3 regions of the Streptomyces sp. NPDC005728 genome follow, and region 3 is predicted to be linked to each of the others. Evidence: riboswitches for the same ligand, from Rfam matches in the RefSeq annotation. Region 3 holds a riboswitch; each other region holds the start of a gene.
What was found. Region 3 has a riboswitch for thiamine pyrophosphate ahead of ABZ471_RS02515 (thiamine ABC transporter substrate-binding protein). Riboswitches for the same ligand answer to the same signal wherever they lie in the genome.
Positions count from the first base shown of each region.

Region 1: it holds a riboswitch for thiamine pyrophosphate, as region 3 does, so the genes downstream of both, thiC (phosphomethylpyrimidine synthase ThiC) here and ABZ471_RS02515 (thiamine ABC transporter substrate-binding protein) in region 3, are expected to answer to the same signal.
Region 2: it holds a riboswitch for thiamine pyrophosphate, as region 3 does, so the genes downstream of both, thiO (glycine oxidase ThiO) here and ABZ471_RS02515 (thiamine ABC transporter substrate-binding protein) in region 3, are expected to answer to the same signal.

Region 1 covers NZ_JBEXYL010000023.1:83,330-86,597, reverse strand. Annotated here, with positions in the region: gene ABZ471_RS17985 (YibE/F family protein) at 1-1,560, opposite strand, end outside; TPP riboswitch at 1,632-1,805, shown strand; gene thiC (phosphomethylpyrimidine synthase ThiC) at 1,798-3,268, shown strand, end outside.
Region 2 covers NZ_JBEXYL010000070.1:43,518-46,785, reverse strand. Annotated here, with positions in the region: gene ABZ471_RS34460 (Rv2175c family DNA-binding protein) at 1-153, opposite strand, end outside; gene ABZ471_RS34455 (FAD-dependent oxidoreductase) at 219-1,451, opposite strand; gene ABZ471_RS34450 (hypothetical protein) at 1,484-1,834, opposite strand; TPP riboswitch at 1,888-1,999, shown strand; gene thiO (glycine oxidase ThiO) at 1,997-3,157, shown strand; gene thiS (sulfur carrier protein ThiS) at 3,154-3,268, shown strand, end outside.
Region 3 covers NZ_JBEXYL010000002.1:155,773-159,040, forward strand. Annotated here, with positions in the region: gene ABZ471_RS02505 (hypothetical protein) at 1-356, shown strand, start outside; gene rlmN (23S rRNA (adenine(2503)-C(2))-methyltransferase RlmN) at 482-1,588, shown strand; TPP riboswitch at 1,613-1,720, shown strand; gene ABZ471_RS02515 (thiamine ABC transporter substrate-binding protein) at 1,794-2,903, shown strand; gene ABZ471_RS02520 (iron ABC transporter permease) at 2,945-3,268, shown strand, end outside.

The sequences.
Region 1 (3,268 bases), on a different contig from region 3:
GCGCGCCGGAGCGGGCTGGGCACCAGCAGGGGCCGCCGTGTCCGGTGCCGGCCGGTCGGCCGACACCACCAGCGCGGCGAGGGCGGTGGTCACCGGGACCGAGGCGACCAGGCCGATCGAGCCCACCAGCGTGCGCACGATCTCCTCGGCCACCAGCTCGCTGTTGGCGACCGTGCCCACGCTGCTCTGCGCGATCGAGAACAGCAGCAGCAGCGGCAGCGCGGCACCGGCGTAGGCGAGCACGAGGGTGTTGACCACGGAGGCGATGTGGTCACGGCCGATCCGGATGCCCGCCCGGTACAGCCCGCGCCAGCCCATCGCCGGATTGGCCTCGTGCAGCTCCCAGACCGCCGACGTCTGCGTCACCGTCACATCGTCCAGGACACCCAGCGAGCCGATGATGACGCCGGCCAGCAGCAGACCGCTCATGTCGATCGACGGATACAGGCCGTGGATCAGACCGGTGTTGTCGTCCGTGTTGCCGGTGAGCGCGGCCCAGTCGATGAACTCCGAGCCGAGGAAGCCGATCAGCAGCAGGGAGACCAGCGTGCCGAGCACCGCGACCGACGTACGGGCCGACAGCCCATGGCACATGTAGAGCGCGATGAGCATGATCGCGCTCGACCCGACGACGGCCACCAGCAGTGGATTCGACCCCTGCAGGATCGCGGGCAGGATGAAGAGCGTCAGCACCATGAAGCTCACGGCCAGTGCGACCAGCGCCATGACACCGCGCATCCGGCCCACCACCACGACGGCGAGCGCGAAGATCCCCGCGAGCAGCGCCATCGGGAACTTACGGTTCACATCGGTCACGGAGTACTGCAGGTCCTTCGGCGCCGAGGGCTCGTAGGCGACCACGACCTCCTCGCCCTGGCGCAACTGCCGTGACTGGTCGGGCTGCACGATCTCGGTGAACGTACGGCCCTTGTCGTTTCCGGTGTCGACGCGGATCGTCGCCTTCTTGCAGGTGCCGTTCGCCTCCTGCTGCGCGGAATTGCCCTCGGCGGTGGAGGTGTCGCCCGTCGGGGTGTCCCCCGAGGCGTTCACCGACTTGCAGCTCACCTCGATGACCTTGGTGACCGTGGCCTGCTGCGTCTGGCGGTCGAAGCCCACGCCGGTGCGCTCGTGCGACGGGGCCCCTCCGGGCCACAGCAGGACCAGGCCGACCACGACCGCAGCCGTGAACGGGATCAGGATCGCCGCGATGACCTTGCGCAGATGCTTCGAGACGGGCGCGGCGGGTCCATGGCTGTGGCTGTGACCGTGCGTGTGGCCATGTCCATCGCCCGGGCCGGGGCCATGCGGATGCCCGTGGCTGCCGCCGGTACCCGACGCGTGGAGGTGCCCGTGCCCCTGAGCCTGCCCGGGGCTGTGGCCGGTTCTCTGGCCGGGCTGCAGGGGCCCGTGGCCGTCGGCGGCACCGCTGCTGCCGTGGGGAGCCCGGCCGGGCCCTTCACCGCCTCCGTGGCCGTCATGGCCGTGTCCGCCGCCCTGTCCGGAGCCGCCTCCGCGCGGCGGCTCGGGGGGCGGGTACGGGTACTGCTCCGTCGTGGTCACCGCCAGATCATCGCAAGAACGGTAGGGGCCCTCTGTTCACCGCGCCCGAATTGACGCTAGCGTGGAGCCACCTTTGCACACGCGGGAGCTCGGAGCACCGGGCTGAGAGGGCGCTGACCTCCGTATTCGCGATGTTTCACGTGGAACGTGGTTTCACGGGAAACATCGACAGACGGAAACCGCTGCGTCGACCGCCGAACCTGTTACCGGGTAATGCCGGCGTAGGGAGTAGGTCTCATGACCAACAAGGACGCACGCACGCCTGCCTCCGTCCAGGACGAGAAGTCCCAGGAGGCCGGGAAGTCCATCGGCTGGCACAAGGCGTACGTCGAGGGCACCCGCCCCGACCTGCGCGTGCCTGTCCGTCAGGTGCACCTCACCAACGGGCAGTCGGTCACGCTGTACGACACATCGGGCCCGTACACCGATCCGCTCGTCGATACCGATGTCCGCAGGGGCCTGCCGCCGCTGCGGGAGACTTGGATCATCGCCCGCGGCGACACCGAGGAGTACGCGGGCCGTCCCGTCCGCCCCGAGGACGACGGGATCAAGCACACCTCGCCGCGCGGCGGGCTGCGCAATCTGGACGCGGTCTTCCCCGGGCGCCCGCGTCAGCCGCGCCGGGGCCGTGACGGCAAGGCGGTCACGCAGCTCGCGTACGCGCGCCAGGGCGAGATCACGCCCGAGATGGAGTACGTGGCCATTCGGGAGAACGTCTCTCCCGAGGTGGTCCGCGAGGAGATCGCCGCGGGCCGTGCGGTGCTGCCGGCCAACGTCAACCACCCGGAGATCGAGCCGATGATCATCGGCAAGCGGTTCCTGGTGAAGGTCAACGCCAACATCGGCAACTCCGCGGTCACCTCCTCCATCGAGGAGGAGGTCGAGAAGATGACGTGGGCGACCCGCTGGGGCGCCGACACGGTCATGGACCTCTCCACCGGCCGCAACATCCACACGACCCGCGAGTGGGTGCTGCGCAACTCCCCCGTCCCCATCGGCACGGTGCCGCTCTACCAGGCGCTGGAGAAGGTCGACGGCAGGGCCGAGGAACTGACCTGGGAGATCTACAAGGACACCGTCATCGAGCAGGCCGAGCAGGGCGTGGACTACATGACCGTCCACGCGGGCGTGCGCCTGCCGTACGTGCCGCTCACGGCCAACCGCAAGACCGGCATCGTCTCGCGCGGCGGCTCGATCATGGCCGCGTGGTGCCTGGCGCACCACAGGGAATCGTTCCTGTACGAGAACTTCGAGGAGCTCTGCGAGATTCTCGCCGCCTACGACGTCACGTACTCGCTCGGCGACGGCCTCAGGCCGGGCTCGATCGCGGACGCCAACGACGAGGCGCAGTTCGCGGAGTTGCGGACGCTCGGGGAACTCAACACGATCGCCAAGCGTTTCAACGTACAGACCATGATCGAGGGCCCGGGCCACGTCCCGATGCACAAGATCAAGGAGAACATCGACCTTCAGCAGGAGATCTGCGATGAAGCTCCGTTCTATACGCTCGGCCCGCTGACGACAGACGTCGCGCCGGCGTACGACCACATCACCTCCGGCATCGGTGCCGCGATGATCGCCTGGTGGGGCACGGCGATGCTCTGCTACGTCACGCCCAAGGAGCACTTGGGTCTGCCCAACCGTGACGACGTCAAGACCGGTGTCATCACCTACAAGATCGCCGCCCACGCAGCCGACCTCGCCAAGG
Region 2 (3,268 bases), on a different contig from region 3:
CGCGCGGTTCTCACCACGGCGTACGGCGATGAGCTGGCCCTCCTTGACCAGCTGCCGCACACGTGTCACCTCGACGCCGAACTGTTCGGCGATGTCGGGGAGGGTGAGCCAGCCGGGGACGAGAGCATCGATCTTTGCGTCAATCTCGGTCACGGAATCTAGCCTGCCATCCACCACTGACAGTAGGAAGCCAGGCCCGGCCACCTGGGAGTACGCGCCTAGTCGGCGATGGCCTCCTTGAGGGGGCGGGCCGGGTCGGCCAGGACCTCGGGATCCAGGCGGCGGCCGGCCTCGATCAGCCGTCGGCCCTGGGCCAGGTCGCGTGGCCTGCCCACGGCCAGCACGGCCACGAGCCGGTCCTCGCGCAGCCAGCAGACGGTCCAGGCCGGGCCCGACGGGTCGCCGCGCCGGACCGTGCGGTCGGCGGAGGCGTGGTGGCCGGCGTACTGGACGAACCGGCCGAACTGCTCGGACCAGAAGTACGGCACCGGGTCGTAGACCACGGGGGTCTCGCCCAGGATGTTCGCGGCGACCGTGCGCGGGCCCTGCAGGGCGTTGTCCCAGTGGTGGACCAGCAGCCGGGCGCCGTAGCGGGCCGAGGGGAAGGAGGCGCAGTCGCCGACCGCGTACACGTTCTCGACGGAGGTGCGCAGCCGGGCGTCGGCGACGACCTCCCCGTGGGCGCCCAGCTCGATGCCGGAGCCGGCCAGCCAGGCGGTGGCGGGGCGCGCACCGATGCCGACCACGACGGCGCCCGCGGGCAGCCGCGAGCCGTCGGAGAGCACCACCGTGCCGGGCTCGACGCGCTCCACGCGCGCGTGCGTGCGCAGCTCGGCTCCGCTCTCGGCGTACCAGGCGGCCATCGGGGCGGCCACCTCGGGCGGGAGCGCGCCCGCGAGCGGGCGTTCGGCGGCCTCGACGACGGTCACGGTGCAGCCGGCCTCGCGGGCGGCCGTGGCGAACTCGGCGCCGATCCAGCCGGCGCCGACGACCACGATGTCGTGCTGCCGGGCGAGCACCGGCCGCAGCCGGTCGGCGTCGTCCAGGGTGCGCAGCAGATGGACGCCGGGCACGCCCTCGGTGCCCGGCAGCCGGATCGGTTCGGCGCCGGTGGCGAGGACCAGCACGTCGTACGGGACCGGGCCGGCCTCGGTGTCCAGCTCGTGGTCGCCGGTACGCACGCCCAGCACCTCGCAGCCGAGCCGCAGTTCGATGCCGAGCGACTCGAAGTCGACGTCGAAGGCGGAGCCCTCGGCCTTGCCGAGCAGCACGGCCTTGGACAGCGGCGGCCGGTCGTACGGCTGGTGGGGCTCGGCGCCGATCAGCGTGACGGCGCCCGTGAAGCCCTGCTCGCGCAGGGCGACCGCGGTCTGCACCCCGGCCATCCCCGCGCCCACGACGACCACGCGCCGTCCCTGTGACGTGCCCTGCTGCGGTGTCTGCTCGCTCACCCGATCACCATAGTCAACTGACAAATCGTCAGTCAGCGGGCGTGCTCAGTGACCTGTTCCACAACGCTCGTCCCGGACCCCGGCTGCGACTCCCACTCCCAGGTCTCCTCCAGCCGCACCCGCCCGTCCGGCAGCTCCACGACCGTCGAGGCGCAGTGCCCCGAGGAGGTGGTCCCGTCGTGCTTGAGCTGCACGTACCGGAAGTCGAGCCGGTCGCCCCGCCGGGTGCCGATCAGATGGCCGCGCACGACGTCACCGCCGGTGTACTCGGCCCAGATCTCGCCGTCCTGCTCGTGGTACGCGAACCGGGTGCGCGTACCCACCTGACCTGGGGATTGGTCCGCCACGGGGGCCAGGATCAGTCCGTCGAGCGAGCGGGCCATGGACAGGGGCTCCCTTACAAGCGTGGTGCTCCGCGGGCTAGGGTGGCCACCGTACAAGCACTCGCGGGAGCCCGGACGCACCGGGCTGAGAGGGAGGCTGGCGGCCTCCGACCGTACGAACCTGATCCGGGTCATGCCGGCGAAGGGAGGGGCTGGACGCCCATGTCGTCACGTACGTCCGACGTCCTCGTCATCGGGGGCGGAATCATCGGCCTGGTCACGGCCTGGCGTGCCGCGCAGCGCGGGCTCGCCACGGCCGTGGTGGACCCCGAGCCCGGCGGCGGCGCCGCGCGGGTTGCGGCGGGGATGCTGGCCGCCGTCACGGAACTGCACTACGGCGAGGAGACGCTGCTCGCCCTGAACCTGGAATCCGCCCGCCGCTACCCGGACTTCGCGGCCGAGCTGACCGAGCTGACCGGCCACGACCTCGGCTACCGGCAGTGCGGCACGCTTGCGGTCGCCCTCGATGCCGACGACCGCGCGCACCTGCGCGAACTGCACGCGCTCCAGCGGCGTTCGGGCCTGGCGTCGGAGTGGCTCTCCGGACGGGAGTGCCGGCGCCTGGAGCCGATGCTCGCGCCCGGGGTGCGCGGCGGGCTGCGAGTGGACGGGGACCACCAGATCGATCCGAGGCGACTGGCGTCGGCCCTGGTGGCCGCATGCGAGCGGGCCGGGGTGGTGTTCCACCGGTCGTGGGCCGAGCGGCTCGACGTCGCGGGTGACCGGGCCGCCGGGGTCACCACCACCGACGGCACCCGGCTGGGCGCGGAGCAGGTCGTGCTCGCTGGCGGCAGCCTGAGCGGGCGTCTGACGGGCGTCCCGGACGACGTACTGCCCCCGGTGCGGCCGGTGAAGGGGCAGGTGCTGCGGCTGACCGTGCCGCGCCGGTACGCGCCCTTCCTGAGCCGTACCGTGCGGGCGGTGGTGCGCGGCAGCCAGGTCTACCTGGTGCCGCGGGAGAACGGCGAGCTGGTCGTCGGCGCGACCAGCGAGGAGCTGGGCTGGGACACCACGGTGACCGCGGGCGGCGTGTACGAGCTGCTGCGCGACGCCCACGAGCTGGTGCCGGGTATCACCGAGCTGCCCCTCACCGAGACCCGGGCGGGACTGCGCCCCGGCTCCCCCGACAACGCGCCGCTGCTCGGCCCGTCCGGGTTCGACGGGCTGCTGCTGGCCACCGGGCACTACCGCAACGGGGTGCTGCTCACGCCGGTCACCGGGGATGTGATGGCTGAGGTGCTGGTCACCGGTGAGCTGCCGGAGCAGGCCCGTCCGTTCACGCCGAAGCGCTTCGGCGACGTTCTCGTGGAGCCGTCCGTATGACCATCGCCGTCACCATTTCCGTGAACGGGGCGCGCCACCAGGTCGCCCCGGGCACCGCCCTGGACGCCCTCGTGAAGACCCTCACCGCGGCGCCCTCCGGGGTGGCAGCCG
Region 3 (3,268 bases):
CCGCCTCTGAGGCTCTGGCCGCGCTGCGTCCTGATCTGTCGATGGATGAGTACGGGTGGCTCACGGGCCCTGAAGTGCTGGCCGCGGACGCAGTGCGGGAGCGCTGGGCGGCAACCGTCACAACCCTGCCTGTCGGGACCCAGATCACCGGAGAGGTCATCGGTCGCCGGCGCTTCGGGGTCTTCATACGTATGGATGGCGTGCCGGACGCCATAGCACTGGCGGAGATCACGGCCATGCCGCAGGAGATGGATCTTCCGCCCCTCGGGGCCTCCGTCAGTGGTGAGGTCTTCTGGCACGCCTACAACCACCAGGTCAGGGTCCGGCTCGACGAGTGGCGGGCGGCCCACGAGTGATCGCCCCTGGGCCGTCCCTGGGCCGTCCGAGGCCGCTCAGCAGCGACCGATGATGCCTACTAACGACAGTCGTAGCAGGCGGCAGCCGCAGGTCACCGAGTTTGATCTGCGACACTGGTACAGCCATGCCTAAGCCCGGAGAACTCACTTTCGTCGCCCCGCGCGGAGCCAAGAAGCCGCCGCGGCATCTCGCCGACCTCACGCCCGCCCAGCGCAAGGACGCGGTGGCCGAGATCGGTGAGAAGCCGTTCCGTGCCAAGCAGCTCTCGCAGCACTACTTCGCGCGGTACGCGCACGACCCCGAGCAGTGGACGGACATCCCGGCCGGCTCGCGGGACAGGCTGCGCGAGGCGCTGTTCCCGGAGCTGATGACCGTCGTGCGGCATCTGTCGACCGACGAGGGGACGACGCGCAAGACGCTGTGGAAGCTGTTCGACGGCACGCTCGTCGAGTCGGTGCTGATGCGGTACCCGGACCGGGTGACGATGTGCATCAGTTCCCAGGCCGGGTGCGGGATGAACTGTCCCTTCTGCGCCACCGGGCAGGCGGGGCTCGACCGGAATCTGTCGACCGCCGAGATCGTCCACCAGATCGTCGACGGGATGCGGGCTCTGCGGGACGGCGAGGTGCCCGGAGGGCCGGCGCGGCTGTCCAACATCGTCTTCATGGGGATGGGGGAGCCGCTCGCCAACTACAACCGGGTCGTGGGAGCCATCCGGGCGCTCACCGATCCCGCTCCGGACGGCCTCGGGCTCTCCCAGCGCGGCATCACGGTGTCGACGGTCGGGCTCGTGCCCGCCGTCCACCGGCTCGCCGACGAGGGCCTCAAGTGCCGGCTCGCGATCTCCCTGCACGCGCCCGACGACGAACTGCGCGACACCCTCGTCCCCGTGAACACGCGATGGAAGGTGCGCGAGGTGCTGGACGCCGGCTTCGAGTACGTGGAGAAGTCCGGGCGCCGGCTGTCGATCGAGTACGCGCTGATCCGCGACATCAACGACCAGGCCTGGCGAGGTGACCGGCTCGGGCGGCTGCTCAAGGGCAAGCCCGTGCACGTCAACCTGATTCCGCTGAACCCCACGCCGGGGTCGAAGTGGACCGCCTCCCGGCCCGAGGACGAGAAGGCGTTCGTCGAGGCGATCGCCGCCCACGGGGTGCCCGTGACCGTCCGGGACACCCGTGGGCAGGAGATCGACGGGGCGTGTGGTCAGCTGGCGGCCACCGAGCGGTAATCTTTCCACGCCAACAACATCTTCATATTCCGACAGGGGAGCGCCACAGCGCTGAGAGTGCGGCAATCGGGCCGCAGACCCTCTGAACCTTGCCCAGGTCATTCTGGGTAGGAAGTTCGGTCATCACTCATGCTGTTGCGCCCTGCCCGGGTCCGTGCCCGGGCGGGGCCGCGTTCTTCCTGGCCAACCCCCAGGAGGACATCCAGTGCACAACAAGACCCTCGTGGCCGTGACGATAGGGCTCGGCCTCGTCACCCTGTCCGCGTGCGGATCGACGGACACCAAGGGTTCCACGGACTCCAAGACCGTGACCCTTGTCAGCCACAACTCGTGGGCCGTCTCCAAGAACGTACTCAAGGACTTCGAGAAGCAGTCCGGCTACACGGTCAGGGTCCTGGAGGACGGTGACGCCGGGCAGGCCGTCAACAAGGCGATCCTGACCAAGGACAACCCGCAGGGCGACGTCTTCTTCGGCGTCGACAACACCCTGCTGTCCCGTGCCCTCGACAACGGTCTCTTCCAGCCGTACACGGCGAAGGGCCTGGACACCGCCGGTGCCGCCTACCAGCTCGACAAGGACAAGCACCGGGTCACGCCCGTCGACTACGGCGACATCTGCGTCAACTACGACAAGGCCTACTTCAGCGAGCACAAGCTGACCCCGCCGCAGTCCTTCGCCGACCTCGCCAAGCCGGAGTACAAGAACCTCCTCGTCACCGAGAACGCGGCCACCTCCTCGCCCGGCCTCGGCTTCCTGCTCGGCAGCGCCGCGCAGTACGGGGATGGGGGCACCTCCCGCTCGAGCGAAGCCGAGAGTGGGGGAGGGTGGCAGGACTACTGGAAGAAGCTCAAGGCCAACGGCGTCAAGGTCGTCGACGGCTGGGAGCAGGCCTACCGCCAGGAGTTCTCCGGCTCGTCCGAAGGGAAGAAGGCCGGTGGCGACCGTCCGCTCGTGGTGTCCTACGCCTCCTCCCCGCCCGCCGAGGTGATCTACGCCAAGAAGCGGCCGAGCACCGCACCGACCGGCGTCGCGACCGGCACCTGCTTCCGGCAGATCGAGTTCGCCGGGCTGCTGAGCAACGCCCGGAACACCAAGGGCGGCAAGGCGTTCATCGACTTCCTGCTCTCCAAGCAGTTCCAGCAGGACATGCCGCTGAACATGTTCGTGTACCCGGTGGTGCAGGGTGCCGCGGTGCCCGCCGACTTCACCGAGTACGGCCCGGCCGCCAAGAACCCGGAGACCATGGCCCCCGGCAAGATCGCCGCCAACCGCGACCAGTGGGTCAAGTCGTGGACGTCGCTCGTACTGAAGTAGCCGAAGGGCGGACGCGCGGGAGCGCGGCGCGGCTGGGGCTCATGGCTCTGCCCGTCGCGTTCTTCGCCGTCTTCTTCGCCTGGCCCGTCGCCGCGATCGTCGCGCGCGGGCTGAAGACGGACGGCGTCTGGCAGTTCGGGCGCATGGCGGATGTCGTCACACAGCCGGACATCCGGCACGTGCTGTGGTTCACCACCTGGCAGGCGCTCGCCTCCACCGCGCTCACCCTGCTGCTCGCCCTGCCCGCCGCCTATGTCTTCGCCCGCCTGGACTTCCCGGGCAAGCAGCTGCTGCGGGCCGTCGTCACGGTCCCGTTCGTGCTGCCGACCGTCGTCGTCGGTACGGCGTTCCTCGCGCTCGTCGGC